DNA from 3 places in the Vogesella sp. LIG4 genome. Region 1 is predicted to be linked to each of the others. Evidence: riboswitches for the same ligand, from Rfam matches in the RefSeq annotation. Region 1 holds a riboswitch; each other region holds the start of a gene.
What was found. Region 1 has a riboswitch for glycine ahead of glyA (serine hydroxymethyltransferase). Riboswitches for the same ligand answer to the same signal wherever they lie in the genome.
Positions count from the first base shown of each region.

Region 2: it holds a riboswitch for glycine, as region 1 does, so the genes downstream of both, gcvT (glycine cleavage system aminomethyltransferase GcvT) here and glyA (serine hydroxymethyltransferase) in region 1, are expected to answer to the same signal.
Region 3: it holds a riboswitch for glycine, as region 1 does, so the genes downstream of both, glyA (serine hydroxymethyltransferase) here and glyA (serine hydroxymethyltransferase) in region 1, are expected to answer to the same signal.

Region 1 is NZ_LT607802.1:2,678,336-2,688,279, forward strand. Features, by position in the region: gene PSELUDRAFT_RS12615 (L-serine ammonia-lyase) at 1-328, opposite strand, end outside; gene glyA (serine hydroxymethyltransferase) at 593-1,846, opposite strand; glycine riboswitch at 1,988-2,083, opposite strand; glycine riboswitch at 2,085-2,182, opposite strand; gene PSELUDRAFT_RS12625 (methyl-accepting chemotaxis protein) at 2,609-4,477, shown strand; gene mmuM (homocysteine S-methyltransferase) at 4,540-5,496, shown strand; gene PSELUDRAFT_RS12635 (YitT family protein) at 5,656-6,291, shown strand; gene PSELUDRAFT_RS12640 (GFA family protein) at 6,364-6,765, opposite strand; gene PSELUDRAFT_RS12645 (23S rRNA (adenine(2030)-N(6))-methyltransferase RlmJ) at 6,938-7,795, opposite strand; gene PSELUDRAFT_RS12650 (pseudouridine synthase) at 7,948-8,718, opposite strand; gene PSELUDRAFT_RS12655 (gamma-glutamyltransferase family protein) at 8,846-9,944, shown strand, end outside.
Region 2 is NZ_LT607802.1:135,784-145,727, forward strand. Features, by position in the region: gene gcvP (aminomethyl-transferring glycine dehydrogenase) at 1-2,521, opposite strand, end outside; gene gcvH (glycine cleavage system protein GcvH) at 2,654-3,040, opposite strand; gene gcvT (glycine cleavage system aminomethyltransferase GcvT) at 3,122-4,207, opposite strand; glycine riboswitch at 4,241-4,335, opposite strand; glycine riboswitch at 4,345-4,443, opposite strand; gene gluQRS (tRNA glutamyl-Q(34) synthetase GluQRS) at 4,607-5,503, opposite strand; gene fdxA (ferredoxin FdxA) at 5,573-5,896, shown strand; gene cheD (chemoreceptor glutamine deamidase CheD) at 5,939-6,541, opposite strand; gene PSELUDRAFT_RS00645 (chemotaxis response regulator protein-glutamate methylesterase) at 6,538-7,611, opposite strand; gene PSELUDRAFT_RS00650 (CheR family methyltransferase) at 7,615-8,475, opposite strand; gene PSELUDRAFT_RS19980 (methyl-accepting chemotaxis protein) at 8,460-9,944, opposite strand, start outside.
Region 3 is NZ_LT607802.1:3,356,902-3,366,845, reverse strand. Features, by position in the region: gene PSELUDRAFT_RS15620 (L-serine ammonia-lyase) at 278-1,678, opposite strand; gene glyA (serine hydroxymethyltransferase) at 1,681-2,949, opposite strand; glycine riboswitch at 3,128-3,226, opposite strand; gene PSELUDRAFT_RS15610 (EAL domain-containing protein) at 3,487-5,991, opposite strand; gene tyrS (tyrosine--tRNA ligase) at 6,217-7,491, opposite strand; gene PSELUDRAFT_RS15600 (cytochrome b/b6 domain-containing protein) at 7,704-8,324, shown strand; gene PSELUDRAFT_RS15595 (cytochrome c) at 8,394-8,822, opposite strand; gene PSELUDRAFT_RS15590 (cytochrome c) at 8,896-9,327, opposite strand; gene PSELUDRAFT_RS15585 (Fur family transcriptional regulator) at 9,479-9,913, shown strand; gene PSELUDRAFT_RS15580 (GTP-binding protein) at 9,901-9,944, shown strand, end outside.

The DNA.
Region 1 (9,944 bases):
CCTCGTTGAAGGCAATGCGCTGCTGGCCGAGCAGGGTGATGGCCTTGTCGGCACGGATGGTGGCCAGCATCTGCGGCACGGCATCGGTGTCGACCAGGTCGGGCAGCTCGCCGGCCAGGCCCAGCAGCACCGCGGTATCGGTGCCGTGGCCTTTGCCGGTGGCGCCCAGAGAGCCGAACATTTCCGATTTCACGCGCGCGGTGGCGCTCAGCTGGCCATCCTTTTCCAGGCGGGCGATGAACTGGCGCGCGGCACGCATCGGGCCGACGGTGTGGGAGCTGGACGGGCCGATGCCGATCTTGAACAGGTCGAAAACACTGATAGCCATGCTGCTTCTCTTGTCTGGTTGTGGCGCCGCCGTGGGTTGGCGGCGCCCGGTTTACAGGGGGTGGCCCCGTGCTGTTGGATAACGCACCGCGGCCAGGGTTGGCCGCAGCGCTTAGAGCTTATTCACGATCTGCTGCGCTTCGGCGATACGGCGTTGAAAATACCTTCGGAATGCTCATTGACTCCATGTCAATTCCGCTTCCTCAGCCATTTTCGCCTTGTCTCGCTCTAGCTCACGAGATCGTGAACAAGCTCTTATTACTATTTAACGATAGACCGGATACGCGGCGCAAAGCTCCGCTACCTGGCGTTTTACGCGTGCACCCACTTCCGGGTTCTCGATATCGTCGAGGATGTCGCAGACCCAGTGCGCCACCTGGCGTGCCTCGGCTTCCTTGAAGCCACGGCTGGTGATGGCCGGGGTGCCGATGCGGATGCCGCTGGTCACGAACGGGCTTTGCGGATCGTTCGGCACCGCGTTCTTGTTCACGGTGATGTGAGCGGCGCCCAGCGCGGCATCGGCCGCCTTGCCGGTGAGGCCCTTGTCGATCAGGCTCAGCAGGAACAGGTGGTCGTCGGTCTTGCCGGACACGATGCTGTAGCCGCGGTCCTGGAACACCTTCACCATGGCGCGGGCGTTGGCCAGCACCTGTTTCTGGTAATCGACGAATTCCGGCTGCAGCGCCTCCTGGAACGCCACTGCCTTGGCGGCGATGACGTGCATCAGCGGGCCGCCCTGGATGCCGGGGAATACCACTGAGTTCAGCTTCTTCTCCAGTTCCGGGTTGGCCGCAGCCAGAATCAGGCCGCCACGCGGGCCGCGCAGGGTCTTGTGGGTGGTGGTGGTCACCACGTGGGCGTGCGGAATCGGGTTCGGGTACAGCCCGGCAGCCACCAGGCCGGCCACGTGGGCCATGTCCACGAACAGGTAGGCGCCGATGCTGTCGGCGATCTGGCGCATGCGCTTCCAGTCGACGATCAGCGAGTAGGCGGAGAAACCGGCCACGATCATCTTCGGCTGGTATTCGTTGGCCATGCGCTGCACTTCGTCATAGTCGATCTCGCCGGTGGCCGGGTTCAGGCCGTACTGCACGGCGTGGTAGATCTTGCCGGAGAAGTTGACCTTGGCGCCGTGGGTGAGGTGGCCGCCATGGGCCAGGCTCATGCCGAGCACAGTGTCGTGCGGCTCCAGCAGCGCCATGTAGACGGCGGCGTTGGCCTGGCTGCCGGAGTGCGGCTGCACGTTGGCGTAGTCGGCGCCGAACAGCTGCTTGGCGCGGTCAATGGCCAGCTGTTCCACCACGTCCACGTGTTCGCAGCCGCCGTAGTAGCGCTTGCCGGGGTAGCCCTCGGCGTATTTGTTGGTGAGCTGGCTGCCCTGGGCCTGCATCACGCGCGGGCTGGTGTAGTTTTCGGAGGCAATCAGCTCGATGTGGTCCTGCTGGCGCTGGTCTTCGGCCTGCATGGCGGCCCACAGGGCGTCGTCAAAGCCGGCAATCTGCATATCCTGGGTAAACATCGCGTATCTCCTGGTCGCCGGCGCAGGCGGCAAAACGTTGGCCGCACCGCGCCTTGAATAAAACGGGCGGTGATGGACGGACGGTCTGTGGAATGGCAGACAGGGTAATGGGGCGTCCGCCCGGTATCACCGGACGATGCCCCCTCTGTCCCTTTGCCTGAGAGATTGCGGCGCAGTATTGACTGGCCATGCTGCCTTCGGCGAGGCCGCGCGGTTGCGGGCCTACTCTCCAGAGTGCCTGACCAGTGCAGTTCTTTTGCCTGAGAGTTTCTGGGGCGATTCCCCTTCGGCGCTGCCGCTGGATCAGATCCGGGCAGTCTCTCCTGCACTGGTGGCGGCCAACCTTGCGATTGGCTGCGTAGCTTGGCGCAATCTAGAGAAGCTGGCCGTGGCTGTCAACGCATGTCGGACAGTATTCGATGTGCAGGTGCAGCATTGGTGTGGCTGGCTGACAGTAGTTAGCGCTTGCCGCCGGACAAGGGCTGCAGCCCGGATTTGCCGTTTGCGGGTGGTGATGGCATATCGCGCCAGAAGTTTCTTGCGCATTGCATATTGTCTACGGGGGCTATGGAATTTTTTGCGATTTAAACCTAACATATCGAAATTGCAAAGTTGTTTTAAATCAATTTTTTGCGACAGCATGGCGCAAATGCACGCAGAAAGTGCATGAAATTGTTTTCTGGCTATAACAGGAACGGGGCTCGCTCCCCGGTAGTAACATCCACTCACTTCAAAATCCAATAAACAGGGGAAGTATCTATCATGTCTTTGCGCGCAAAACTGATGACGTTCGTGCTGCTGGTAATTGCAGCACTGGCAGTCGTCTTCTGTAGCGTTGCCTACTGGAAGATGAGTGCCACGCTGGCAACCCAGATCGAAGGGCAGATCAAGATGGCTGCCGACAATAAGGTGAGCTTCGTATCAGAGTGGGTGCAGAGCAAGCAGCATATTGCTGCTTCGGTACTGCCGCGTTTCGGTACTGGCGAACTCAAGCCGATACTGGATCAGGCCAAGGCCGCCGGTGGCTTTGACGACATGTATATCGGCCAGCCGGACAAGACCATGACCCAGCCCACCGGGGCGACACCGGTACCGCCAGGCTATGACCCGACCGTACGGCCGTGGTACCTGGCTGCCAAGGATTCCGACGGTCCTATCGCTTCGCCTCCGTATATCGACGCTGCAACCAAGAAGCCGATCATCACCTTTGCCCAGGCGCGCAAGGATGGCGGCCAGCTGGTGGCGGTAGCCGGTGGCGACGTGACGCTGGCGCGCGTGGTGGAAGAAGTGGTGTCCGCCAAGCTGCCGGGCGATGGCTACGCCTTCCTGATTACCGCGGCAGGCGATGTGATCGCCCACCCGCAAAAAGACTCCGCGCTGAAGAAAATCGGTGAGGTCATTCCAGGCTTCGACCTGGCTGGCCTGAGCAAGGATGGCGTGATCCAGTCCGCCTCCATCGATGGCGAAACCCAGCTGGTGGCGCTGTTCCCGGTGCCGAAGACCAACTGGCTGTTCGGCGTGCTGGTGCCCAAGGCTGCCGCCATGGCACCGGTGAGCCAGCTGCTGATGGTAATGGTGGGCCTGGCGATTGCCGGCATGATCCTGGCCAGCATCCTGGCCTATGTGGGCGTGGCACGCATGCTGTCCGGCCTGGGCACCCTGCACAAGGCGATGCAGGAAGTGGCCAGCGGCCATGGCGACCTCACCAAGACCCTGCCGGTGGGCAACCGTGACGAAGTGGGCCAGATCGCCGACGCCTTCAACCAGTTCGTGGCCAAGCTGCGCGAGATGTTCATCACCGTGCGCGACGAATCCGAAGCCCTGGCACGCGATGCCGGCGAGCTGAGCAGCGTGGCCGAGCAGATCGGCCAGGACTCCCGCGTGCAGTCCACCGAGCTGTCTGCTACCGCGGCCACCATCGAGGAAATCACGGTCAGCATCAACCACATTGCCGACCACGTGGGCGAAACCGAGGCGCTGGTGGCGCAGTCGCGCAGCAACTCGGTGGATTCGCACCGTGCCATGGCCGAGGTGGAGCGCGAAGTGCAGTCCATCCAGACCGCCGTGGCTTCGCTGCACACCGTAATGGGCAGCCTGTCCGGCCAGTCCGAACAGATCAAGGGCATTGTCGGCGTGATCCGCGACATCGCCGATCAGACCAACCTGCTGGCGCTGAACGCGGCCATTGAAGCTGCCCGCGCCGGCGAATCCGGCCGCGGCTTTGCCGTGGTGGCCGATGAGGTGCGCAAGCTGGCCGAGCGTACCGCCACTGCCACCGTGCAGATCGCCGAGATGATCGACACCGTGATCCGCCGCACCGGCGAGGCCATCGAGCATGCCGATACCACCAACGAGAAGGTGGCATCCGGTGTCACCTTGTCGCGCCAGGCGGCCGACAAGGTGGAAGTGATCAAGAGCAATGCCGAGGAAATCTCCTCGCGCATGGGCGAAATCACCTCCTCCACCGCCGAGCAGGGCATCGCCACCAACGAGATGGCACGCAGTGCCGAGCGCGTGAACGTGATGGCGCAGCAGACCGACAGCAGCCTGCAGCAGGCGCTGGCCACCATCAACCTGCTGGCGCAGCGCGGCGACGAACTGAAGTCGCTGGTTGCCCGCTTCCGCCTCTGAGCGCATTCTCTGCCTTGCATCGCCCCGGCCCGTGCCGGGGTTTTTCATTTAAGGAGCCGGCCATGCGCGACCCGTTCACCGTATTCGGCAGCAGCCCCGTCGTGCTGGACGGCGCCATGGCCTCGGAACTGGAGCGCCGTGGCTGCGACCTGAACGATGCGCTGTGGTCGGCGCGGGTGCTGATCGAGCAGCCGCAGCTGATTCGCGATGTGCACTACGACTACTTCCTGGCCGGCGCCGACGTGGCCACTACTGCCAGCTACCAGGCGAGCTTCCCCGGCTTTGCCCGTCGTGGCATTGATGCCGGTGAGGCTGCGCGGCTGATGCGGCTGTCGGTGGAGCTGGCGCAGGCGGCGCGCGACGCGTTCTGGGCCGACGAGCACAACAGGGTTGGCCGCACGCGCCCGCTGGTGGCGGCCTCGGTGGGCCCTTACGGCGCCATGCTGGCCGACGGCTCGGAATACCGCGGCCACTATGGCCTCTCCGAGCAGCAGCTGGTGGACTTTCATCGCCCGCGCATCGCCGCACTGCTGGCGGCCGGGCCGGACTTGCTGGCCTGCGAGACCATTCCCTGCCAGCAGGAGGCGCTGGCACTGGCGCGGCTGCTGCGGGACGAGTTTCCGCAGGCTGCGGCGTGGATCAGCTTCTCCTGCCGCGACGATGCCAATCTGAGCGAAGGCACTCCTCTGGCCGATGCTATCGCCGCGCTGCAGCCATTCGCCCAGGCGGTGGCGGTAGGGGTGAACTGCACCGCGCCGCGCCACATCGCGCCCTTGTTGCAGGCGGCGGCACAGGCCAGCGGCAAGCGGCTGCTGACCTATCCGAACTCCGGTGAAACCTACGACCCGGTGAGCAAGACCTGGCACGACAGCAACGAACCGCAGGCATTTGCCGATGCCGCCCGCCAGTGGCGCGCGGCCGGCGCCAGTTGTATTGGCGGCTGCTGCCGCACCACGCCGGACGACATTCGCGCGCTGGCCGCCTGGCTGCGCGGCAGCCGAGGGCAGGGTACTGCATGAGGTGGTGGCTTGCTGTGGCGTAAAGTTGCCGGAAAATGATTTATTTGTTTCTGTAATGGCAGTGAATTGCCATTTCGTGGATTCTTGATCTGGATGCTGGTGGTTGCCGGGGTGGAAAAGTAAAATGGCCACTTCTTTTGTTGCGTCGCAATATCAATCATGACCACGCTCAGCCCATCCGCCATCCCCGAGGCGGATACCGCCATCGCCCACAGCCTGCTGGAAGACGTGCTCGCCATCCTGGTGGGCACGCTGCTGGTGGCTTTCGGCGTGGCGATGTTCAAGCAGGCCGGCCTGCTCACCGGCAGCACCGCCGGCATCGCCTTCCTGCTGCACTACCGCACCGGCCTGCCGTTCGGCGCCATCTTCTTCACCATCAACCTGCCGTTCTACTGGCTGGCCTGGCGCCGCATGGGCTGGCGCTTCACGCTGAAGACCTTTATCGCGGTGAGCCTGCTGTCGCTGTTCACCAGCATGCACGGCCAGTTCCTGCACCTGGGCAGCCTCAACCCGTTCTACACCGGGCTGGTGGGCGGGCTGATGATGGGCATGGGCTTCATTGCGCTGTTCCGCCACCAGGCCAGCCTGGGCGGCATCAATATCCTGGCGCTGTTCCTGCAGGATCGCTACGGCATCCGCGCCGGCAAGCTGCAGCTGGGGCTGGATCTGCTGATTCTTGGCACTTCGCTGCTGCTGGTGAGCTGGCCGGCGCTGCTGGGCTCTATCCTGGGGGCCGCGGCGCTGAACATGGTGATCGGCTTCAACCACCGCCCGGACCGCTACATCGCCATATAGCCGCGTTGGCGCGATGGACACGAAAAAGGTTGGCCGCATGCGGCCAACCTTTTCTGCTTTGGAGCATGCTGTTCAGGCTTGGCGATCCGCCGGGTGGTTCACGCCGTCGTTCACCGGCACCGGGCCGAGTTCATACGGGTTGACGCCTTCCAGGCAGCCGACGTTGTAGCCGTACTGCTGCGGGTTGCTGCGCCGCTGGTGGTGGGTGTAGATGCCGCACTCACCGCAGAAATAGTGGCTGGCGGTGCGGGTGTTGAACTGGTACAGCCTGAGCTTGTCCGCGCCCTGCACGATGCGGATGCCGGCCAGCGGCACCGAGGCGACGATGGCGCCCTTGCGGCGGCAGATGGAGCAGTCGCAGCGGCGCGGGTCGACGATGCCGTCCGGCAGATGCAGCTCCAGTACCACCGCGCCGCAGTGGCAGCTGGCGGTGTGGTATTCGCGGATGGGGGTGTTGCCGACCTGCTTGATCATGGCGGCCTCCTGGCTGAATGGCATCGGCATGATGCCGGCTGCGGGGCAGGGCTGCTACTGGCCGTTGGGCGTGGCGCGGTCTGTGGCACGCCGGATAGGCGATTTCCGGGATGCGCTGCGTTTATCCGGGCTACGACGGGGCAACAAAAACCCGGCGCGCGGCCGGGTGGGGTCAGTTCTTCTGGTGGCCGTTCTCGTGGAAGGCCAGGCTGTAGTCGGCACCGGCATCCACCGCCAGTGCGTCCTTCAGCCAGGGCAGCACGGCTTCCAGTTCGGCCTTGAGCGTCCACGGCGGGTTGACCACGAACATGCCGCTGCCGTGCATGCCGAAGCCGTCCTGCGACGGTTTGCGCACGGTGAGGGTGACGTCCAGCCAGCTGTGGCAGGGCAGCTTCTTCAGCTCGCGCACCATGTCGCCCACGTCCTTGCGCTGCAGCAGCGGGTACCAGATGGCGTAGCTGCCGGTGGCGAAGCGCTTCAGCGCCTCTTTCATCGCCCGTACCACGTGCTGGTAGTCACCCTTGTCCTCGTACGGCGGGTCGATCAGCGTCAGCGCGCGGCGCGGCGGCGGCGGCAGGATGGACTTGATGGCCTCGAAGCCGTTGGCCTTGTCCACTTTTACACGGCGGCCGGCGTCGGCAAAGCAGTGCGACAGCAGCTCGAAATCGCTGGGGTGCAGCTCGAACAGCCGCAGCTTGTCGCTGCCGGCCATTACCTCGGCGGCGAACCAGGGCGAGCCAGGGTAGTGGCGCAACTCGCCATCCTGGTTCATGCCGCGCACCACTTCGAGATAACGCTGCACCAGCTCGGGCGCGTCGTCGCGCTGCCACAGCCGCGCCACGCCATCCACGTATTCGGCGGTCTTGGTGGCATAGCCCTCGGTGAGGCTGTAGGCACCGGCGCCGGCGTGGGTGTCGATGTACCAGAAAGCGCCTTTCTGGCCGAGATAATCAAGAATCTGCACCTCTACCAGGTGCTTGAGTACGTCGGCGTGGTTGCCGGCGTGAAAGGCGTGGCGATAACTGAGCATGGGCGTGGGCCGTCAAAAACAGCCGGCTATTGTAGCGTAAGCCGGGTTTACGATCTGCTGCGCTTCGCGCGATACGGCGTTGAAACCGGCTTCGCAATGCGCATTTACTTTTGTAAATTCCGCTTACTCAGTCGTTTTCGCCTTGTCGCGCCCTAGCTAGCGAGATCGTGAGCTGCTTCTATGTCGCCCAGCCATGCCACTGGCAGCGCCTCACGCCAGCCCAGCTCGCCGATCAGGCGGGTGAAGTCGCCAGTAAGCGGCGCGGTGAGGCAGAGCGCTTCACCGTTTACCGGGTGCGTCAGCTGCAGTTCCACCGCGTGCAGCAGCATGCGGCCAACGTTGAATTGCTGCTGGAAGAAGCGGTTATGCACGCCCTTGCCGTGAGTGGCGTCGCCGATGATGGGGTGGGCGATGTGCTTGAGGTGGCGGCGCAGCTGGTGGCGGCGGCCGGTTTCCGGCTGCAACTCCAGCAATGCGTAGCGGCTTTGCGGGTAGCGGTCCACCGCGAACGGCAGCTCGCAGCGCGCCAGCGTGCGGTAGCGGGTGAACGCCGGCTGGGCGTTGAGCTGGGCATTACCGTGCACGTATTCGCGCTCGTCCGGTTGGCGGGTGATGGGGTGGTCGATGTCGCCGCTGTCCTGCGGGTGGCCGCGCACCACCGCTAGGTAGGTCTTGCCGGGCTGGCGGCCGGCAAACTGCTCGTTGAGCAGCCGCGCGGTAGTGGCATCCAGCGCGAACAGCAGCACGCCGCTGGTGCCGCGATCCAGCCGGTGCACCGGGAACACCTGGCGGCCGATCTGGTCGCGCAGCAGCTGCACCGCGAAACGGGTTTCGCGGCGGTCGATCTCGCTGCGGTGCACCAGCAGGCCGGAAGGCTTGTCGATGGCGATCAGGTAGTCGTCACGGTAGAGAACAGTGAGCATGCGGCGGGCCGGCGGCAAAAGCGCGCATTCTACCGCAAGCCGGCACGCGGGTTGGCCGCATGGCGTAAAGCCATGTGGCATGAAGTGTGCTATCGATGAAGCTGCCCGCCACGAGCAAGGAATCACCATGCTTTCCCGTTTACCGCTGTTTGCCTTGGCGCTATTGCTGGGCGCCTGCGCCGCCACGCCGTCTTTCACCTACAGCCCACTGCCGACGCAGCCGGAGCTGGCCAGCGGCTATCAGGACAAACCGGGCTGGGCCACTCGTCATGACGCGGTGGCGGCGGCCAACCCGCTGGCCACCGATGCCGGCCGCCAGGTGCTGGCCGCCGGTGGCAGCGCGCTGGATGCTGCCATTGCGGTGCAGATGGTGCTGGGGCTGGTGGAGCCGCAGAGCAGCGGCATCGGCGGCGGCGCCTTGCTGCTGTACTGGGACGGCAAGGCGGTAAGCGCCTGGGATGGCCGCGAGACCGCGCCGGCCGCCGCCGACGAGCGGCTGTTTCTCACTGCCGACGGCAAGCCGATGGACTTCGATGCCGCCGTGGTGGGCGGGCGTTCGGTAGGCGTGCCGGGCGCGGTGGCGATGCTGGAAATGGCGCACCGCGAGCAGGGCAGGCTGCCGTGGGCGGCACTGTTCCAGCCTGCTATTAATCTGGCGGAACAGGGCTTTGCCGTCAGCCCGCGGCTGTACACGCTGCTGCAGGCGGACGATTACTTGCGGCGGGACCCGGTGGCGGCCGTCTACTTCTACCAGCCGGACGGCAAGCCGTGGCCGGTGGGGCATGTGCTGAAGAACCCGCCCTACGCCGAGGTGCTGCGTGCCATTGCCGCCCAGGGCAGCAAGGCGCTGCTGCAGGGGCCGGTGGCGGCGGCCATTGTGGCCAAGGTGCGTGGCCATGCGGCCAACCCCGGGCTGCTGACGCTGGCGGACCTGGCCGCCTACCGGCCGAAGAAGCGCACGGCACTGTGCAGCGACTACCGTGCGCGTGAGCATGATTACCGGCTGTGCGGCTTCCCGCCGCCCAGCAGCGGCATGCTGGCCATCGGCCAGATCCTGGGCATCCTGAACAACACCGCCGCCGCCGGCCTGCCGCTGCAGCAGGGGGCGGATGGCAAGCCGCTGCCGTCGCCGCAATGGCTGCACCTGTATACCGAGGCCTCGCGGCTGGCGTTTGCCGATCGCGGCAAGTACGTGGGCGACCCGGACTTTGTGGCCGCGCCCGGCG
Region 2 (9,944 bases), 1.6 Mb from region 1:
AGCTCATGGTCGGCGCGTGGAAGCCGTAGTCCATCAGGCGCTTGGCCACGTCCACCTCGGTCACGCCGGAGGCGGCCTTCAGCGGGCGCAGGTCGATGATGCACTCGTGTGCCACGCGGCCGTTGCGGCCGGTGTACAGCACCGGGTAGTGCCCCGACAGGTGCTTCATCAGGTAGTTGGCGTTCAGCAGCGCCATTTCGGTGGCGTGCTTCATGCCTTCCGCGCCCATCATGCGGATGTACATGTAGGAGATCGGCAAGATGGAAGCGGAGCCGAACGGCGCAGCGGATACCGCGCTCTGGCCGGCCACGGCGCCCGGTACGGCGGACACCACGTGGTTGGCCATGAACGGTGCCAGGTGCGACTTCATGCCGATCGGGCCCATGCCCGGGCCGCCGCCGCCGTGCGGGATGCAGAAGGTCTTGTGCAGGTTCATGTGCAGCACGTCGGCGCCGATGTCGGCCGGGCGGGTCAGGCCCACCTGGGCGTTCATGTTGGCGCCGTCCATGTACACCTGGCCACCGGCCGCGTGCACGATCTCGCAGATTTCCTTGATGCCTTCCTCGAACACACCGTGGGTGGACGGGTAGGTGATCATCAGCGCGCCGAGGTTGGCCGCATGCTGCTCGGCCTTGGCACGCATGTCGGCCATGTCCACGTTACCGTTGTCGTCGGTCTTCACCACCACGACCTGCATGCCCAGCATCTGCGCGGTGGCCGGGTTGGTACCGTGCGCGGATTGCGGGATCAGGCAGATGGTGCGGTGCGCTTCGCCACGGCTGGCGTGGAAGCGGCGGATCGCCAGCAGGCCGGCGTATTCGCCCTGCGCGCCGGAGTTCGGCTGGATGGAGATGGCGTCGAAACCGGTGATGGCCATCAGCTGCTGCTGCAGGCCTTCGATCATTTCCAGGTAGCCAGCAGTCTGCTCGCGCGGTGCGAACGGGTGCATGTTGGCGAATTCCGGCCAGGTGATCGGAATCATCTCGCTGGTGGCGTTCAGCTTCATGGTGCAGCTGCCGAGGCTGATCATGGAGTGGTTCATCGCCAGGTCGCGGTTTTCCAGCTTCTTGAGATAGCGCAGCATCTCGTGTTCGCTGTGGTGGGTGTTGAACACCGGGTGCGACAGGATGGCGGACTCACGCTTCAACGCGGCCGGGATGGCATCGGCGGCAGCGGCGTCCAGCGCCGCGATGTCGGCCGGCTTGCCGGTGAAGATTTCCACCAGCTGTGCCAGGTCGGCGGTGGTAGCGGCTTCATGGAAGGCCACGCCCAGCACGCCGTTGCCGGCGTCACGCAGGTTGATGCCGGCGGCCAGCGCAGCGGCGTAGACCTTGGCCGCATTGGCGCCCAGGTCAACCTGTACCGTGTCGTAGAAGCGATCGAACACCAGCTTGCCGCCGGCTGCCTTCACCGCGTGGGCGAAGATGGCTGCCATGCGGTGGATGCGAGCGGCGATGCGCTTCACGCCCTCGGCGCCGTGGTACACGGCATACATGCCGGCGATGTTGGCCAGCAGCACCTGCGAGGTACAGATGTTGGAGTTGGCTTTCTCGCGACGGATGTGCTGTTCGCGGGTCTGCAGCGCCATGCGCAGCGCGGTCTTGCCCTTGGCATCCACCGATACGCCGATGATGCGGCCCGGTGCCGAGCGCTTCATGTCGTCCTTGAACGCGAAGAAGGCAGCGTGCGGGCCGCCGAAGCCCATCGGCACGCCGAAGCGCTGGGTGTTGCCCACGGCCACGTCGGCGCCCATTTCGGCCGGCGACTTCAGTGCCACCAGTGCCATCACGTCAGCGGCAACTACTGCCAGCGCGCCCTTGGCCTTGGCAGCGGCAATGTACGGGGTCAGGTCCAGCAGCTCGCCGGATTCGCCCGGGTACTGGAACAGCACGCCGAAGTACTCGCCGTTGCCGGCTTCTTCCGGGTGGCCCTGCACCAGCTCGAAGCCGAAGTATTCGGCGCGGGTCCGCATCACGTCCAGGGTCTGCGGCAGCACGCGGCTGTCCACGAAGAACTGGTTGGACTTGGACTTGGACACGCGGCGCGCCATGGCCATGGCTTCGGCAGCAGCGGTGGCTTCGTCCAGCAGCGAGGCGTTGGCCACTTCCAGGCCGGTCAGGTCGATGATCATCTGCTGGAAGTTCAGCAGCGCTTCCAGGCGGCCCTGGGCGATTTCAGCCTGGTACGGGGTGTAGGCGGTGTACCAGCCCGGGTTTTCCAGCACATTGCGCAGGATCACGCCCGGGGTCAGCACCGGGTAGTAACCCAGGCCGATGAAGGAGTTGTTCACCACGTTCTTGCTGGCCACGGCCTTGAGGTCGGCCAGGGCGTCGGCTTCGCGCTGCGCCGGCGGCAGATCCAGCGCGCGGTTGAAGCGGATGTTGGCCGGCACGGTCTGCGCTACCAGGTCTTCCAGCGAGGAAGCGCCCACGTAGGACAGCATCTCGGCCTTCTCGGCCTCGCACGGGCCGATGTGGCGTTCGATGAATTCTTGATGATTGAAGAGTTGCGAGAGCGACATGTCTTCGATTCCGTCTTAGCTAGCCACACGATGCGCAGCGTCGGTGGGGTTGGCCGCAAGGCCCGCCCGCAGGGCGCATCGGGAGGCAAAAATACAAAAGCCCCGCCATCTTGCGACGGCAGGGCCCTTCGATCAGGCGCCGATTTCGGCTGCGTAGGCAGCGGCATCCATCAGGCGATCCAGATCAGCGGCGTTGGCCGGCTTGATCTTGAAGAACCAGGCTGCGCCGTACGGATCGCTGTTGGCCAGATCCGGAGCCGCTTCCAGATCGCTATTCACTTCCAGCACTTCGCCGGCGATCGGGGCGTAGATATCGGAGGCGGCTTTTACCGACTCCACCACACCTGCCTGTTCGCCTTCGCCCAGCTGGCTGCCAACGGCCGGCAGTTCCACGAACACGATATCGCCCAGCAGCTCCTGGGCATGTTCGGTGATGCCGATGCTAACGGTGCCGTCAGCTTCCAGGCGCAGCCATTCGTGGCTGGATACGTATTTCAGTTCGGCGGGAATGTTGCTCATGTGATTCTCCTGATGCAGATAGTTTGGATCTAGATTGGGTAGTACCGGGGCGACGCTCTCGCCTCGTCGTTATACACCAGCTTATTCAAAAACTTTCTTACCGTTGCGTACGAACGGCATTTTCACCACGCGAACCTCGGTAAGCGTGCCGCGCAGATCCACCAGGGCGGTGGCGCCGGTAGCGGCCGGCACGCGGGCAATGGCGATGGAATGCTTCAGGGTCGGCGAGAAAGTGCCGCTGGTGATGATGCCTTCGGCGCCATCCACCACTACTTTCAGGCCTTCGCGCAGTACGCCGCGGCCTTCCAGCACCAGGCCCACCTGCTTCATGGCCACACCGGCAGCCTTCTGGGCTTCCAGTGCCTTGCGGCCGGTGAAATCGCGCTCTTCCGGGTTCCAGGCGATGGTCCAGCCCATGCCGGCTTCCAGCGGCGACACGGTTTCGTCCATGTCGTGGCCGTACAGGTTCATGCCGGCTTCCAGACGCAGGGTATCGCGTGCACCCAGGCCGATCGGCGCTACGCCGGCAGCTTGCAGCTGGTTGAAGAAGGTGATGGCTTCGGCAGCGGGAATCATGATTTCCAGGCCGTCTTCACCGGTGTAACCGGTGCGGGCCACGAACCATTCGCCGAACGGCAGGCCCTGGAATACTTTCAGGCCCTGGATGGCTTCTGCCCAGTCCGGCTTAACGGCACAGACTTTGGCAATGGCCTGCGGACCTTGCACGGCCAGCATGGCCAGGTCGCGGCGCACTTTCAGTGCCACGTCGAAACCGGCGGACTGCTTGTCCATCCATGCCAGGTCTTTTTCGGTGGTGCCGGCGTTGATCACCATGCGGTAACCGTTGGCCGCAAGGTAAACGATCAGATCGTCCACCACGCCGCCTTGCTCGTTGAGCATGCCGGAGTAGAGTGCCTTGCCTTCGAAGCCCAGTTTGGACACGTCGTTGGCGATCAGCTTTTGCAGCCAGGCTTTGGCGTCGCTGCCGGTGATGTCCACCACGGTCATGTGGGACACATCGAACATGCCGGCGTCGTTACGCACGATTTCATGTTCTTTCAGCTGCGAGCCGTAATGAATGGGCATTTCCCAGCCGGCAAAGTCAACCATCTTTGCATTGGCGGCAATATGCGCATCAAACAGTGGGGTACGTTTCGGGGCCGTCATGGGCAAATCCTCGGAGTGAGTTATTCCTCTATCTCACACCCCTCTGTCCATGCACCTGAGATTTTCCGGCATTGCGCCGTTAGCCCCTTCGGTGGGCGCGATATGCGCCGCTCTCCAGATTCAGCCGATCTTGCGACCGGATTCTTGCAGTCCTTTTGCCTGAGCGATTGCGGGTGCACTTGCGCCTTCGGCGGCAACCGGCCTATCGGCTAGCTGCGCTCTCCTGCGTGAATGGCCGGATTATCGTCGCGCCCTGCCGGCTTGGCAAGTCGGGTTTTGTCCATTTTTCAGATACTTGCGACAAGTCCTGGACAAAAAAGCATGATATTTCGCTTTACGGCCAAGCAGTTAGCCACAAACCAGCCGCCAGGGGCTGTTGGCGCCAGCGTTGCAAGATGCTCAAACAATTGTCACCGGCCCGGCCGGTACCTGTGTCAGCTGCCAGTGGCTGTGGGCCCACTGCCACAGTTCCGCCACCGTCCCCGCCGCGCTTGGCGCCGCATGCCCCAGCCGTTGCAGGGCCTGGCGCAGCTCCTGTGCGGCCAACGTTGGCGAGATGGCCGGCGCCAGCGTCTGTTTGGAAAGCTTCTCGCCGGCGGCATTCACCATCAGCGGCAGGTGGCAGTGGCTGACCGCCGGCCCGCCCAGGCATTGCCGCAGCCACAGCTGGCGCGGCGTGGACACCAGCAGGTCGGCGCCGCGCACGATGTCGTTGATGCCCTGCGCGATATCGTCCACCACCACCGCCAGCTGATAGGCCCAGAAGCCATCGGCACGCAGCAGCACGAAGTCGCCGATATCGCGCTGCAGCTGCTGCGCGTAATAGCCCTGCAGGCGATCATCGAAACCCAGCTCTTCATCCGGTACCTGCAGCCGCCAGGCACGCGGGCTGCGCCCCGGCGCCAGCCCGTGGCGGCAGGTGCCCGGGTAGACCATGCCGTCCAGCCCGCGCAGGCCGTGCTCGCTGATTTCCTTGCGGGTACAGCCGCAGCCATAGGCATCGCCCTGGGCAACGAGCTGGTCCAGCGCCGCGCGGTACAGCTGATGGCGCTGGCTCTGGTACACCACCTCGCCATCCCACTCGAAGCCGAAGACTTCCAGCGTGCGCAGGATGTTGGCTGCAGCACCAGGCATTTCGCGCGGAGGGTCGAGATCTTCCATGCGCAGCAGCCACTGGCCGCCGCGGCGACGGGCTTCCAGGTAGCTGCCCACGGCCGTGGTCAGCGAGCCGGCGTGCAACAGGCCGGTGGGGCTGGGGGCAAAACGGCCACGGTAAGCGGGATCAGGGGCAGACATTCGGCGCGGAGCAAACAATAATCACAGCTGGCTACCGATAACGGTGTGCACAGCCGTGGAGGGCGAAAAATGACGCACGTTGTAACCGAAGCCTGCATCAAATGCAAATACACCGACTGCGTGGAGGTGTGCCCGGTGGACTGCTTCCACGAAGGCTCCAACTTCCTGGCCATCGACCCGGACGAGTGCATCGATTGCACGCTATGCGTGCCGGAATGCCCGATCGATGCCATCACCACCGAGGAGGATCTGCCGCCGGCGCAGCACCACATGCTGGCGCTGAATGCCGAGTTGTCCAGGGTCTGGCCGGTGATCGTGCAGCAGAAGGAGCCGCTGCCGGATCACGAGCACTGGGCCAAGGAGACAGGCAAGCTGCCGCTGCTGGAGCGCTAGATATCGCAAGTTGGCCGCAGCCTGCGGCCAACCCTGCCCGGCTCAGATGAACAGATCCACGTCGCCGCCGGTCTTGCGTTCGCTGTCGCTGTCGATGCGGCGGCGGTAGCTTTCTTCTTCCTGCACCAGGGTATGCTGCGGGCGGAGTTTCTTGATCAGCACCTTGCCGCTGTCGGTGAAGAAATACACCTTGCGTGCGATGTCGGCGCCCAGGTCCTCCGCCACGATGGGGATGTTTTCCTGCGCCAGGAAGGCTCGCACGAAGCCGGCATTGCGCTGGCCGATATTCGCCTTGCTGATGCCGTCCAGCACGTTGCCGCCGCCGAACACCTTGGCTTCCAGGCTGCGGCGGCTGGCACCGAGCTTGAGCATGTCGTTGATCAGCAGCTCCATGGCGTGGGTGCCGAAACGCGCCGGCATCAGGCTGTCGCGGTTGCCGTTGCCGTGGTCCGGCAGCATGAAGTGATTCATGCCGGCAATGCCGGTTTCGCGGTCGCGCAGGCAGGCGGACACGCAGGAGCCCAGCACCGTTACCAGCAGCAGGCCGTCGTCGGTGGCCTGGAACTCGCCCGGCAGCAGCTTGGCGGCGTGGCGGTTGAAATGTTTGTCGAGGTAGCGGTGTTCCGCATGACCGGCCAGCATCATGCCTCCCGCTTCTGTTGGCCGCACAGATAGGCCAGCACGCGCTCGGCCATGCGCGGCAGCGGCACCACTTCGTGCACCGCGCCGATCTCGTAGGCGGCGCGCGGCATGCCGTACACCACGCTGCTGGCCTGATCCTGCCCCAGATTGTAGCTGCCGGCCTCGCGCATGCGCAGCATGCCGGCAGCGCCATCCTTGCCCATGCCGGTGAGGATCACCCCTACCGCGCGCTTGCCCAGCAAGGCCGCCGCCGAGTCGAACAGCACATCCACCGACGGGCGATGGCGATTCACCGCCTCGCCCTGATCCAGGTGGGTGAACAGCTGGCCACCGCGGCTCACCACGCTCAGGTGCGAGTGGCCCGGCGCGATGTAGATATTGCCGGCCTGCAGCGGCTGGCCGTCGCTGGCTTCGCATACCGCCATGGCACAGCACTGGTCCAGGCGGTTGGCGAACGACAGCGTGAAATGCTCCGGCATGTGCTGCACCACCAGCACCGGCGGGGTATTGGCCGGCAGGCCGCTGAGGAATTCGCGCAGCGCCTCGGTGCCGCCGGTGGAGGCGCCCGCCACGATCACGGCATCCTTGCGCAGAATGTTCTGGCTGCCCGCCAGCGGCACAGGCTGTGGCTGCGCCTGGACGAAACGGCTGGGTAGTTGCACGCGCGCGGCGGCGGCGGTGCGTATCTTGTCGCAAATCAGCTCGGCATACTCCTGCATGCCACGGCCGATATCGACCTGCGGCTTTTCAATACAATCCACCGCGCCCAGCTCCAGCGCGCGCAGGGCGATGTCGGAGCCGGCGGCGGTCAGCGAGGAAATCATCAATACCGGAGTTGGCCGCAAGCTCATCAGCCGGCGCAGGAACTCCAGGCCATCCATGCGCGGCATTTCCACGTCCAGGGTGATCACGTCCGGGTTGCTTTCGCGGATGCGCTCGCGCGCGGCCACCGGGTCCGGCGCCACCGCTACCACTTCCATGTCCGGCTCGGCATTGATGATCTTGCCCAGCAGCTCGCGTATCAGCGCCGAGTCGTCCACCACCACCACGCGTATCTTGCGTCCCGCTGCCATGCGTTATCCACCCGCCAGGCGGTAAGCAGTCTTGCCGCATGGCACAAAGGTCTGACTGATGTGCTGGATGTTCTCGGAGTGGCCCAAGAACAGCAGCCCGTGCGGCTTCAGGTAGCGGGCGAAGTGTTCGATGATGCCGGCCTGCGTCGGCTTGTCGAAGTAGATCAGCACATTGCGGCAGAAGATCACGTCGAACAGCCCCAGCTGCGGCCAACTATCGTCCACCAGGTTGATGCGGCAGAAGCGGATCTGCTGCGCATAGCTGGCCTTCACCTTGACCTTGCCGGCATTGCCGCCCACGCCGCGCACGAAAAACTGCCGCAGCAGCTCCGGCGCCAGCGAGGCGACCCGGTCGGCGCCGTAGACGCCGGCCGCCGCCTTGGCCAGTACATTGGTATCGATGTCGGATGCCACGATATCGTAGCTGCCACCGGCCAGACTTTGCGCCAGCGTAAACAATATCGAATAAGGCTCCTCGCCGGTGGAGGCAGCCGAACTCCACACCCGGTAGCCGCCCTCGTCGCCGGCATGCTGCCGCGCATGCTGGCGCAGGATGTCGAAATGGTGGCCCTCGCGGAAGAAGGCGGTCAGGTTGGTGGTGAGCGCATTGATGAAGTGCTCCCACTCCCGCTCGCCCTGCGGGGAATGCAGCAGCGCCAGGTAGTCGGCAAACGAGCGGAAGCCCTGGTGGCGCACCCGCTTGGCGAGCCGGGCATACGCCATATGGTTCTTGGCGTCGCTCAGCGCGATGCCGGTGCGGTCGTACAGCAGCGATCTGACCGCGTGGAAATCCGCCTCGGAAAAGTGCAGATCACGCGGAAAGATCGCGCCGTCGTCGCTGGCCGGCTTCAGAACTCCTCCCACTCGCCTTCATCACTGGGTACGGGATGCAGGGGCGAATGCACCGCCGGCGCATGGTTGCGCACCACGGCCGGAGCCTGGGCGCCCGCCGGTTTGGGCAGCACGATAGCCTGCCGCGCCACCGGCGCCGCGGCGCTGGCGACATGGTTGGTCGCCGGTCGTGCGGCACGGGCGCTGCTGTCCAGGTGGAAGATGGATACCGCATCCAGCAATACGCCGGCCTGCTCTTCCAGCGATTCGGCAGCGGCGGCGGCTTCTTCCACCAGCGCGGCGTTCTTCTGGGTGTTCTCGTCCATCTGGCTCACCGCCAGGTTCACCTGCTCGATGCCGGAACTCTGCTCGATGGAAGCGGAAGAAATCTCGCTCATGATGTCGGCCACGCGGCGGATGGAGGTCACGATCTCCTCCATGGTCCGGCCGGCTTCGTCCACCAGGCGCGAGCCGGATTCCACCTTGTCCACCGAGTCGCCGATCAGGCCCTTGATCTCCTTGGCGGCGGCGGCGGAACGCTGCGCCAGGTTGCGCACTTCGCTGGCCACCACCGCAAAGCCGCGGCCCTGCTCGCCGGCGCGCGCGGCTTCCACCGCGGCGTTCAGCGCCAGGATGTTGGTCTGGAAGGCGATGCCGTCGATCACGCTGATGATGTCCACGATCTTGGTGGCGCTCTGGTTGATCTCGTTCATGGTGGATACCACCTGTCCTACCACCACCCCGCCGCGCGAGGCGATGTCGGAAGCGCCCACCGCCAGGCTGTTGGCCCGACGCGAGTTATCGGCGTTCTGCTTCACGGTGCTGGTGATCTCTTCCATGCTGGAAGCGGTTTCCTCCAGGCTGGCCGCCTGCTGTTCGGTACGGCTGGACAGGTTGCTGTTGCCGGCGGAAATCTCGCGTGCCGCGGTGTTGATCGCCGAGGCGGCGTCCTGGATATTGCCGACGATCTCGCGCAGGCGCTGCACGGTCTGGTTGGTATCGGTCTTCAGCTGGCCGAACATGCCCTGGTAGTCGGCGGCGATGGTGCGGGTCAAGTCGCCCTTGGCCAGCGCACCCAGCACGGTGGCCACGTCGCTCAGGCCCTGGTTGGAGACTTCCATCAGCTGGTTGATCTGCTCGGACAGGCTGGCGAAGAAGCCGCTCTTGCCGTGCATCGGGATGCGCTGCAGGAAGTCGCCACGCACCGCGGCGCCGACGATATCGGACACTTCCTGCTCCACACGCACTTCGTCGGTGCGGTCCGCCCACTCCACCACCGAGCCCAGGCGCTCGCCGCCATCGCTGAATACCGGGTTGGCGGTCAGGCGGAAGGTGCGGCCCCCCACCACGATCTGCGCAGTGTAGGTCTGCTTGAGCGAGGCCAGCAGCTCGCGCTGGTGCGCCGGGTTGCGATGGAAGCCATCCATATTGGTGCCCAGCAGATGGTGGGAATCGAAGTTCGGCAGTGCCTTCTTGATGTCGGCTTCGGCATTGCGCAGCAT
Region 3 (9,944 bases), 680 kb from region 1:
AAACGGATGCGCCAGCTGCTGCAGGAGTTTACTGACCTGCATCAGGAAGGTCTGGCCCGAGCGACGGATGATCAGCATGGCACCAGCCTGCTGCTGGCGATCCGGCCATGGGAGCCCCGTGTTTTCGAGTCGATGCGCAGAGCGCCTGACGATAGAAAGTATCGAGAGGCGTGACAGCCAGCGAGCCTGGCGGCAGGGCGGGAAGCTGTTAGCAAAAAAAACGCCCGCGTGAGCGGGCGTTGTCATGTCTGCGGCCAACGTTGGCCGCAAGCGGGCATCAGCATTCCACGATGTTTACCGGCACTTCGATCACGTTGATCGCCAGGCCGCCACGCGCGGTTTCCTTGTACTTGTTGCTCATGTCGCGGCCGGTGTCGCGCATGGTCTTGATCACCCGGTCCAGCGATACGAAGTGCTGGCCGTCGCCACGCAGCGCCATGCGCGCGGCGTTGATGGCCTTCACCGCCGCCATGGCGTTGCGTTCGATGCACGGCACCTGCACCAGGCCGCCCACCGGGTCGCAGGTCAGGCCCAGGTTGTGTTCCATGCCGATTTCGGCGGCGTTTTCCACCTGCTCAGGCGTGCCGCCCAGCACCTCGGCAAGCGCGCCGGCGGCCATGGAACAGGCGGAGCCCACTTCGCCCTGGCAGCCGACTTCGGCGCCGGAGATGGAGGCGTTGAGCTTGAACAGGATGCCGATGGCGCCGGCGGTGAGCAGGAAGCGCACCACGCCGTCCTCGCTGGCATTGGGCACGAAGCGGGCGTAGTAGTGCAGCACCGCCGGGATGATGCCGGCCGCGCCGTTGGTGGGCGCGGTGACCACGCGGCCGCCGCCGGCGTTTTCCTCGTTCACCGCCAGTGCGTACAGGTTCACCCAGTCCATTACCGTCAGCGGGTCGCGCAGCGCGGCCTCCGGGGCGTTGGTGAGTTTGCGGTACAGGTCGGCGGCGCGGCGCTTCACTTTCATGCCGCCAGGCAGGATGCCTTCGTGGCTGCAGCCGCGCTGCACGCAGCTTTGCATCACCTGCCAGATCTGCAGCAGGCCGGCGCGTACTTCCTCCTCGCTACGCCAGGCCAGCTCGTTTTCCAGCATGATCTGGCTGATGCTCTTGCCTTCGCTTTGGCACAAGGCGAGCAGCTCGGCGCCATTGCTGAACGGGTGGCGCAGTTCTTCGCTGCCCGGCGGGGTAAAGCCGGCATCCACTGCCGCCTCGTCCACCACGAAGCCGCCGCCTACCGAGTAGTAGGCGCGCTTATCCAGTACTTCGCCCTTGTCGTTACGCACCTCGAAGGTCATGCCGTTGGGGTGGAACGGCAGCGTCTTGCGCTTGTGCAGCACCAGATGCTCGCTCTCGGCAAAGACGATTTCGTGGCTGCCCAGCAGGCGCAGGCGCTTGCTGTCACGAATCGCCGCTACCATCTGCGGCACCGCGTCGGTGTCCACGGCATCCGGCAGCTCGCCCTGCAGCCCCAGCAGCACGGCGATGTCGGAGCCGTGGCCCTTGCCGGTGGCGCCCAGTGAGCCGAACAGCTCGCAGCGCACGCTGGCCACCGCCGGCAGCACGCCGTCGCGTTCCAGGCGGGCGATGAACTGCCGCGCGGCACGCATCGGGCCGACGGTGTGGGAGCTGGACGGGCCGATGCCGATCTTGAACAGATCAAACACACTGATGGCCATGATCAGCTCCCGCTGGCAGCGCGGTATACCGGGAAGGCCGCGCACAGCTCGGCCACCTGGCGCTTGACCTTGGCGGTAACGTCCGGGTTCTCGATATCGTCGAGGATGTCGCATACCCAGTGCGCCACCTGGCGTGCCTCGGCTTCCTTGAAGCCACGGCTGGTGATGGCCGGGGTGCCGATGCGGATACCGCTGGTCACGAACGGGCTTTGCGGATCGTTCGGCACCGCGTTCTTGTTCACGGTGATGTGGGCGGCGCCCAGCGCGGCATCGGCCGCCTTGCCGGTGAGGCCCTTGTCGATCAGGCTCAGCAGGAACAGATGGTCGTCGGTCTTGCCGGACACGATGCTGTAGCCGCGGTCCTGGAACACCTTCACCATGGCGCGGGCGTTGGCCAGCACCTGTTTCTGGTAATCAACGAATTCCGGCTGCAGCGCTTCCTGGAAGGCCACCGCCTTGGCGGCGATGACGTGCATCAGCGGGCCGCCCTGGATGCCGGGGAACACCACCGAGTTCAGCTTCTTCTCCAGTTCCGGGTTGGCCGCAGCCAGAATCAGGCCGCCACGCGGGCCGCGCAGGGTCTTGTGGGTGGTGGTGGTCACCACGTGGGCGTGCGGAATCGGGTTCGGGTACAGCCCGGCAGCCACCAGGCCGGCCACGTGGGCCATGTCCACGAACAGGTAGGCGCCGATGCTGTCGGCGATCTCGCGCATGCGCTTCCAGTCGACGATCAGCGAATAGGCGGAGAAGCCGGCCACGATCATCTTCGGCTGGTATTCGTTGGCCATGCGCTGCACTTCGTCGTAGTCGATCTCGCCGGTTTCCGGGTTCAGACCGTATTGCACCGCGTGGTAGATCTTGCCGGAGAAGTTGACCTTGGCGCCGTGGGTGAGGTGGCCGCCGTGGGCCAGGCTCATGCCGAGCACGGTGTCGTGCGGCTCCAGCAGCGCCATGTAGACGGCGGCGTTGGCCTGGCTGCCGGAGTGCGGCTGCACGTTGGCGTAGTCGGCGCCGAACAGCTGCTTGGCGCGGTCGATGGCCAGCTGCTCCACCACGTCCACGTGTTCGCAGCCGCCGTAGTAGCGCTTGCCGGGGTAGCCCTCGGCGTATTTGTTGGTGAGCTGGCTGCCCTGGGCCTGCATCACGCGCGGGCTGGTGTAGTTTTCGGAGGCAATCAGCTCGATGTGGTCCTGCTGGCGCTGGTCTTCGGCCTGCATGGCGGCCCACAGGGCGTCGTCGAAGCCGGCAATCTGCATATCTTTGGTAAACATGGCGCTCTCCAGACAAGGGCGCGGCCAAGGTTGGCCGCAAGCCCGGTAAATGGGGGTGGGTGGTCGCCTGGCGACCCGTGCTTGCCCCCTCTGTCCGTGTGCCTGAGAGATTGGGTGCGCGCTGCGCACCGTGCTGCCTTCGGCGAGGCGCCGCTGATGGCGCCTGCTCTCCAGAGAGCCTGGGCAGACAGTCCTTTTGCCTGAGAGTTTTCGGGGCGATTCCCCTTCGGCGCCGCCGCTGGACTGCTGTCCGGGCGATCTCTCCTGTCTGCCTGATGTGGCTGCAGCTCAATCTAGAGAGCGCCCGCGCCAGCGTCAATCGATGCCGGCAGGGTAAAAACGGGCAGCTTCGCGATGCTTGCTGGTGCTGGCGGCGGCAGGTGGCGAAAACGATGATTTTCCGTCGCCGACGGAAGGAAAGCTGTCGGCTGTGACAATGCCGCGCCGGCAAACAACGGCATTGCCGGTGAAAACTAATTATTTGATTTTTATGGGAATTGATGTGTTTTTGCCACAACTGCGGTTGTGGCTTGTGAGCTACGGCTGCTTGTCCTGCGCAGCCTGTCTGGCCGGTTCGGCGCCGTGGCTGCTGGCCGGCAATGTGCCGGGCAGCAGGCAATCCTGCGGTGCCAGGTGGCGTAACTCGCAGTCTATGGTGAACGGTTGCGGGCGCATCACGGCGTAGCCCTGCACGTAGTCTATGCCCAGCATGGCGGCTGCCTGCATGATCTGCGGGGTCTCGACGAATTCGGCAATGGTGTGCTTGCCCATGACATGGCCGATGTGGTTGATCGCCGCCACCATGGCGTGGTCGATAGGGTCGTCCAGCATGTCCTTGACGAAGCTGCCGTCGATTTTCAGGTAGTCCACCGGCAGGTGTTTCAGGTAGCTGAACGAGGACATGCCGGCGCCAAAGTCGTCCAGCGAGAAGCGGCAGCCCAGCTTTTGCAGTTCGGTGATGAAGTGAATGGCGTCGCTGAGGTTGGCGATGGCGATGGTTTCCGTGATCTCGAAGCAGATGCGTTGCGGCGCGATGGCATGCAGGCGGAACTGCTCGTGCAGGAAGTCGAGAAAGCTGTCGTCGCCAATGGAGCTGCCGGACAGGTTGATGGCACAGGTGGTTACCTGGCTGCTGTGGCCATGCTGCTGGCGGCTGACCAGGGTGGCAAAGGCATTCTGTACCACCCAGCGATCTATCAGCGGCATCAGGCCGTAGCGCTCCGCTGCCGGGATGAAGCTGATCGGTGGCACCAGGCGGCCATATTCGTCGTACAGGCGCAGCAGCAGCTCGATGTGGATGCCGTCGTCGGTGTCGTTGCTTAGCGGGGCGATCTGCTGCGCGTACAGGCAGAAACGGTTCTCTTCCAGTGCCAGGCGGATGCGCTGCACCCAAGCCATTTCGCCATACTTCATCGACAGCTCGGAATCATCCGGGTGGTAGACCTGCACCCGGTTGCGCCCCTTTTCCTTGGCCATGTAGCAGGCCACGTCGGCGGCGCGCAGCGCCTCGGCCAGCGTGGTCATCGGCGCGCTCAGGTGCACCAGGCCGATGCTGACGCTGACATTGAACGGGTGGCCTTCCCAGGCAAAGTGCAGCTCCTGCACGGTCTGGCGCAGCGCTTCGGCAATTTGTCCGGCGTTGATGGCGGGGCAGTGCTCCAGCAGGATGCCGAATTCGTCGCCGCCGAGGCGCGCCAGGGTGTCGATATCGCGCAGCTGCTGTTGCAGCAGGGTGCAGATCTGGCGCAGCAGCTCGTCGCCGGCGGCGTGGCCGCAGGTGTCGTTGACGATCTTGAACTGGTCGAGGTCGAGGAACATCAGCGCGTGCTCCACCGGCGTGCCGGCGCTCAGCTTGCCCAGCGCCTGCTCCAGCCGCTGCTCGAATTCGCGGCGATTGGTCAGCCCGGTGAGCGCGTCGTGGGTGGCTTGCCAGGAGAGGTTGGCCACATATTGCCGCTCGCGGGTCATGTCGTGCAGCACCAGCACGGCGCCGTTGACGCTGCCGTTGCTGTGGATGGGCGAGGCCACCAGGGAGACCACGATGGCGCTGCCGTCCAGGCGCACCATCAGCTGGGTGTGCTGGCTGGTGCCGCTGGCTTCGCCGTTCAGGATCTGTTCGATCAGGTTGCCGTCTTCCTGCTGCGTCTGCTCGTTCAGCATGCGGATGATGGAGCTGAGCGGCAGGCCGTGTGCCTGCTCGTCGCGCCAGGTGGTGAGCTGTTCGGCGGCGGGGTTCATATAGGTGATGAAGCCGGCTTCGTCGGTGGTGATCACCGCATCGCCAATCGAGGTCAGGGTGATCTGGGCGCGTTCTTTCTCGGCACGCAGCGCGCTTTCCACTTCCAGCCGCTGGTTGAGCAGTTTGCCGGTGCGCAGTACCGCCAGCAGGATCAGGATGGTGGTGGTGACAAGGTTGGCCGCAAGCAGCAGCTGCTGGATGAAGCGCGAGGCTTCGCCCAGGGTGTTGGAGAACGCTCTTTCGACCGGGGTGACCTGCTCGTTGACGCGCCGGATCTGCGCGATCCAGCCGGCGATTTCCGCTGCGGAGGGGGTGTGCTGGGTAAAGCCATGGCGCATCTGGTTGGCTGTCTGCATCAGTTGCAGCAGCTGCTGGTCGCCGGTAGTCCAGTGGGCGATGGCGGTTTCCAGGTAGCTGAAGTGACGGAAGTTGCGGTACAGCCAGATCAGCCCGGGGATGTCCTGCGGGTGGTTGCCGCCCTGCAGGAAGCCGGCTTCGGCGCGCAGCAGGTCGGGCTCGGGAGCGTCCAGTGCCTGGCGTGCCTGGTGGTCGCCCAGCGGAATGTCGATGGCTTGCTGGTACTGCAGGAAATCGCGCTCGTCGCGGCTGTCGGCGTACAGCTTGAGGTAGTAGATCGCATCCTTCTGGCCCTTGGACCACAGGCTTTCCCCGCTGACGTAGGCGCGCACCACCGATAGCACTTCCAGGCTGATGCCGCTGATGACTGCCTGCAGCAGGGCGACCAGAATGAAAGGCCACAGGACGCGCAGCAAACGGTCGGGTTGATGCGGGGCGGGGCGCATGAGTCGATGTCACCTTTTTGGCAAAGCCCGGTGGGCGGTGGTTTTGGCCGAGGTGGTGTTACGAGGCTGCGTTTATATGAACAGCTAACAGCTGCACCTTCATTTTATAGTTTGCAAATTGCAAATTGAATAGTGGCAACACGGGCAGGTAGGAGGGGAAAAGCGCTTGATCGGGCAATAAAAAAGGCAGGCGGGCGCCTGCCTTGTTGCGATGTATCGCCGTGCTTACTGCCAGTGCACCAAGGTGTGGTTCTTCTTGCCGCGCTTGAGCAGGCTGTACTGGCCGAACAGGCGCTCGCCGTCGCCGATCTGGTGTTCCAGGCTATCGGCTTTGTTGCCGTTGATGCTTACCGCGCCGCTCTGGATGAAGGTGCGCGCTTCGGTCTTGGACTTGGCCAAGCCGCCGGCAACCAGGGTGTCGATCAGGCCGGCCTGGTCGCGCGGCAGCTGGATGCTGGGCATGCCGTCCTGTGCCAGTTGCGCCAGGTCGGATTCGGTGAGGTCCGCCACGCTGCCGCTGAACAGGCTGGCGCTGATGCGCTGGGCGGCTGCCACCGCGGCCTGGCCGTGTACCAGGGCAGTCGCCTGCTCGGCCAGGATGCGCTGTGCTTCCGGCTTGCCGCCGCTGGTCTTGTCCTGCTCCTCGATGGCGTCGATCTCGGCCAGCGACAGGAAGGTGAAGTAGCGCAGGAACTTGTACACGTCGGCGTCCGCGGTGTTCATCCAGAACTGGTAGAAGGCGTACGGCGAGGTTTTCTTGGCATCCAGCCACACCGCGCCGCCTTCGGTCTTGCCGAACTTGGTGCCGTCGGCCTTGGTAACCAGCGGCAGGGTCAGGCCGTAGACCTGGTGCTGATGCAGGCGGCGGGTCAGGTCGGTGCCGGCGGTGATGTTGCCCCACTGATCGGAGCCGCCGATCTGTAGCACGCAGCCATGACGCTGGTACAGCTCGGCAAAGTCGTAGCCCTGCAGCAGGCTGTAGCTGAACTCGGTGTAGCTGATGCCCTGGTCTTCGCGGTTGATACGCTGCTGCACCGCTTCCTTCTTGATCATCTGGTTGATCGAGAAGTGTTTGCCGATGTCGCGCAGGAATTCCAGCGCGCCCATGCCGCCGAACCAGTCGTAGTTGTTGGCCATGATGGCGGCGTTGTCGCCTTCGAAGGACAGGAACGGCGATACCTGGCCGCGGATCTTGTCCACCCAGCCGGCGATCACGTCCGGGGTGTTCAGCTTGCGTTCGGTAGCCTTGAAGCTTGGGTCGCCGATCATGCCGGTGGCGCCGCCCACCAGGGCGATGGGCTTGTGGCCGAACTGCTGGAAGCGCTTCAGTACCAGTACTGGTACCAGGTGGCCAAGATGCAGGCTGTCTGCGGTCGGGTCGAAGCCGCAATACAGGGTCACGCTCTCCTTGGTCAGCAGTTCGTCGAGGGCTGCCGCGTCGGTTTGCTGCGCGATCAGGCCACGGGCTTGCAGATCCTGGATAAGAGCGGACTGGAACATCTTGAAAATTCTCCTTGGTTTGAAACGCCGCCAGGGCAATGAGCAGGCGGAAAGGCGCTATTCTAGCCGATTTTGTTGCAGCGCAGCCGGGGCAATTTCTGCAACATTCCTTAAAACCTTTCGCCGTGTCATCTGTCATGCCGCGGGTAGAATGCAGCGACAAAATCAGAAGGAGGGGCGTTGCAATGGCTTACCGGGTTAAGGTATGGGACTTGCCCACGCGTCTGTTTCATTGGGGGTTGGTGGCGCTGTTCGGCCTGCTGTGGTGGAGTGCCGATAGTGGCGAGCTGATACTGCATGCCCGGTTTGGCGAGGCGCTGCTAGTGCTGCTGGTGTTCCGCCTGCTGTGGGGTATAGCCGGCAGCCAGACGGCACGCTTCGGCACTTTCGTGCGCGGCCCCGCAGCCATTGTCGCCTACCTGCGTGGCCAGTCGCCCACCGCTCCCGGCCACAACCCATTGGGCGCCCTGATGGTGCTGACGCTGCTGGCGGCGGTGCTGGTGCAGTTGCTGCTGGGGCTGTTCGCCGCCGACGTGGATGGCTATACCTTCGACGGGCCGTTGGCGCATTTGCTCGATGGCAGCCTGGCCGAGCAGGTGAGCGAGTGGCACGGCGCCTGGTTCAACCTGCTGTTGTTGCTGGTCTCGGTGCATGTGCTGGCGATTGTTGGCTACCGGGTGCTGCGCAATGAGAACCTGGTCAAGGCCATGGTGACCGGGCACAAGGAAAGCGATGACCCGATTGCCGCGCCGTCCTTTGTATCGCCCTGGCGCGCGGCGCTGCTGCTGCTGGCGGCTACGGTGCTGGTGTGTGGAGGCCTGGCCGTGTTGTGAATGCGGCCGCGATGGCGGAATGAAAAAAGGCATGCTGCGGCATGCCTTTTTTCATGGTGCATCCAGACTTTAACGCTTGGGGCCACGGAAGCTGTCATGACAGCTCTTGCAGCTGTCGGCTACTGCGGCGTATTTGTTGCGCACGGTGGCCAGGTCGTCGCTGCGCGCGCCGGCCTGCAGGGCGTTAACGGCGGTCAGGAACTTGTCCTGCGCGGCCTTGAATTTGGCCGGCTGGCTCCAGATTTCCGGCTTGGCACGGCTGACGTCGTCGATGGTGCCCGGCTTGAACAGGGTGAACGGCACGGCGGCAACTGCCTTGAGGTCGTCCGCGTTCTTGATGAACTGGTCCTTGCGGAACGGGCCGTCGCGCAGCATGACGCCGATCGGTTCGAAATTGAGCAGGATTTTCTTGAAGCTTTTCTGGCGGTCTTCGCCGGGGCCGGCAACGGCGCTGGCGCACAGCAGGGTAAGGATCAGGGTGGCGGTAAGTTTCTTCATCTCGGGTTCTGGTGATTGCGGTTTATTGCGCGAGTTTAATAATTTCTGGCTGCGCTGCCAAAGGCGGGGTCGCCTAATCGTTGCGGAACTGCTGGTGGCAGGACTTGCATGTCTGCTGGATGGCAATAAAGGCCGGTTTTACGTCATCGATGTTTCGGGCAACTGTGGCAGCCTGTTTCAGGCTCTGGGCAGCGTGCTTGTGCTTGCCGATGGCAGACTGGAATTCGGCGGGTTGCGACCAGATTTCCGGGCGGGCATCGGTTTTACCCTTGTCGCTGCCGGGGCCGAAGTACTGCCAGGGCTGCTGTGCCAGCTCGTCCAGGTGTGCGGCCAACTTGGCGAAGTCGGCCTGGCTGAACGGCGTGTCGCCTTTCACCATCTGGCCCATGGCGGACATGGTCTTCTTGTATTGCTCGAAAACCTCCTTGCGGGCGGCGATCTGGTCGGCGGCAAGGGCGGTGTTGAAAGCGGCGAAACAGCAGGCAAGCATGAACAGCTTTTTCATTGCCGGCTCCTGGAAATGGCAAGTGAATATCGTTCGCAGCTTATCACAGCAGGGGTATCTGCTTGATGGCAGTTTGGTTAATGCTTGTTAAGTGTTTTGTTATACCGTAACATTCGCGAATTCTTCCTAATTGAGAGTCATGCCGGTCGCCATGGATACTGCCAGTTTTCTCGCTGCCGCCGATCAGCACTGCCAGCGGCAGGGCGCCAGGCTTACCAGCCTGCGTCGTCAGGTGCTGGAGCTGGTGCTGAGTTACGACGGCGTGGTGAAGGCCTACCAGCTGCTGGCCGATCTGCAGCGCCAGCGCGGCATTGCCGCGCCGCCCACGGTGTACCGTGCGCTGGATTTTCTGGTGGATGTGGGTTTGCTGCACAAGGTGGATGCGCTGAACGGCTTCATCGTGTGCCGCCACGTGGGCTGCAGCCACGAGGGCCTGATCCTGGTGTGCAGCCAGTGCGGCAAGGTGCAGGAGCTGGATGCCTCGCCGATGCTGGCGGTGCTGCGCGAGCAGGCCGGTGGTGAAGGCTTTGCCATCGCGCCGCAAAATCTGTTGCTGACCGGTTTGTGTCAAGGATGCCGAACATGAAAAAAACCCGGGTCAATGTGTTGACCGGCTT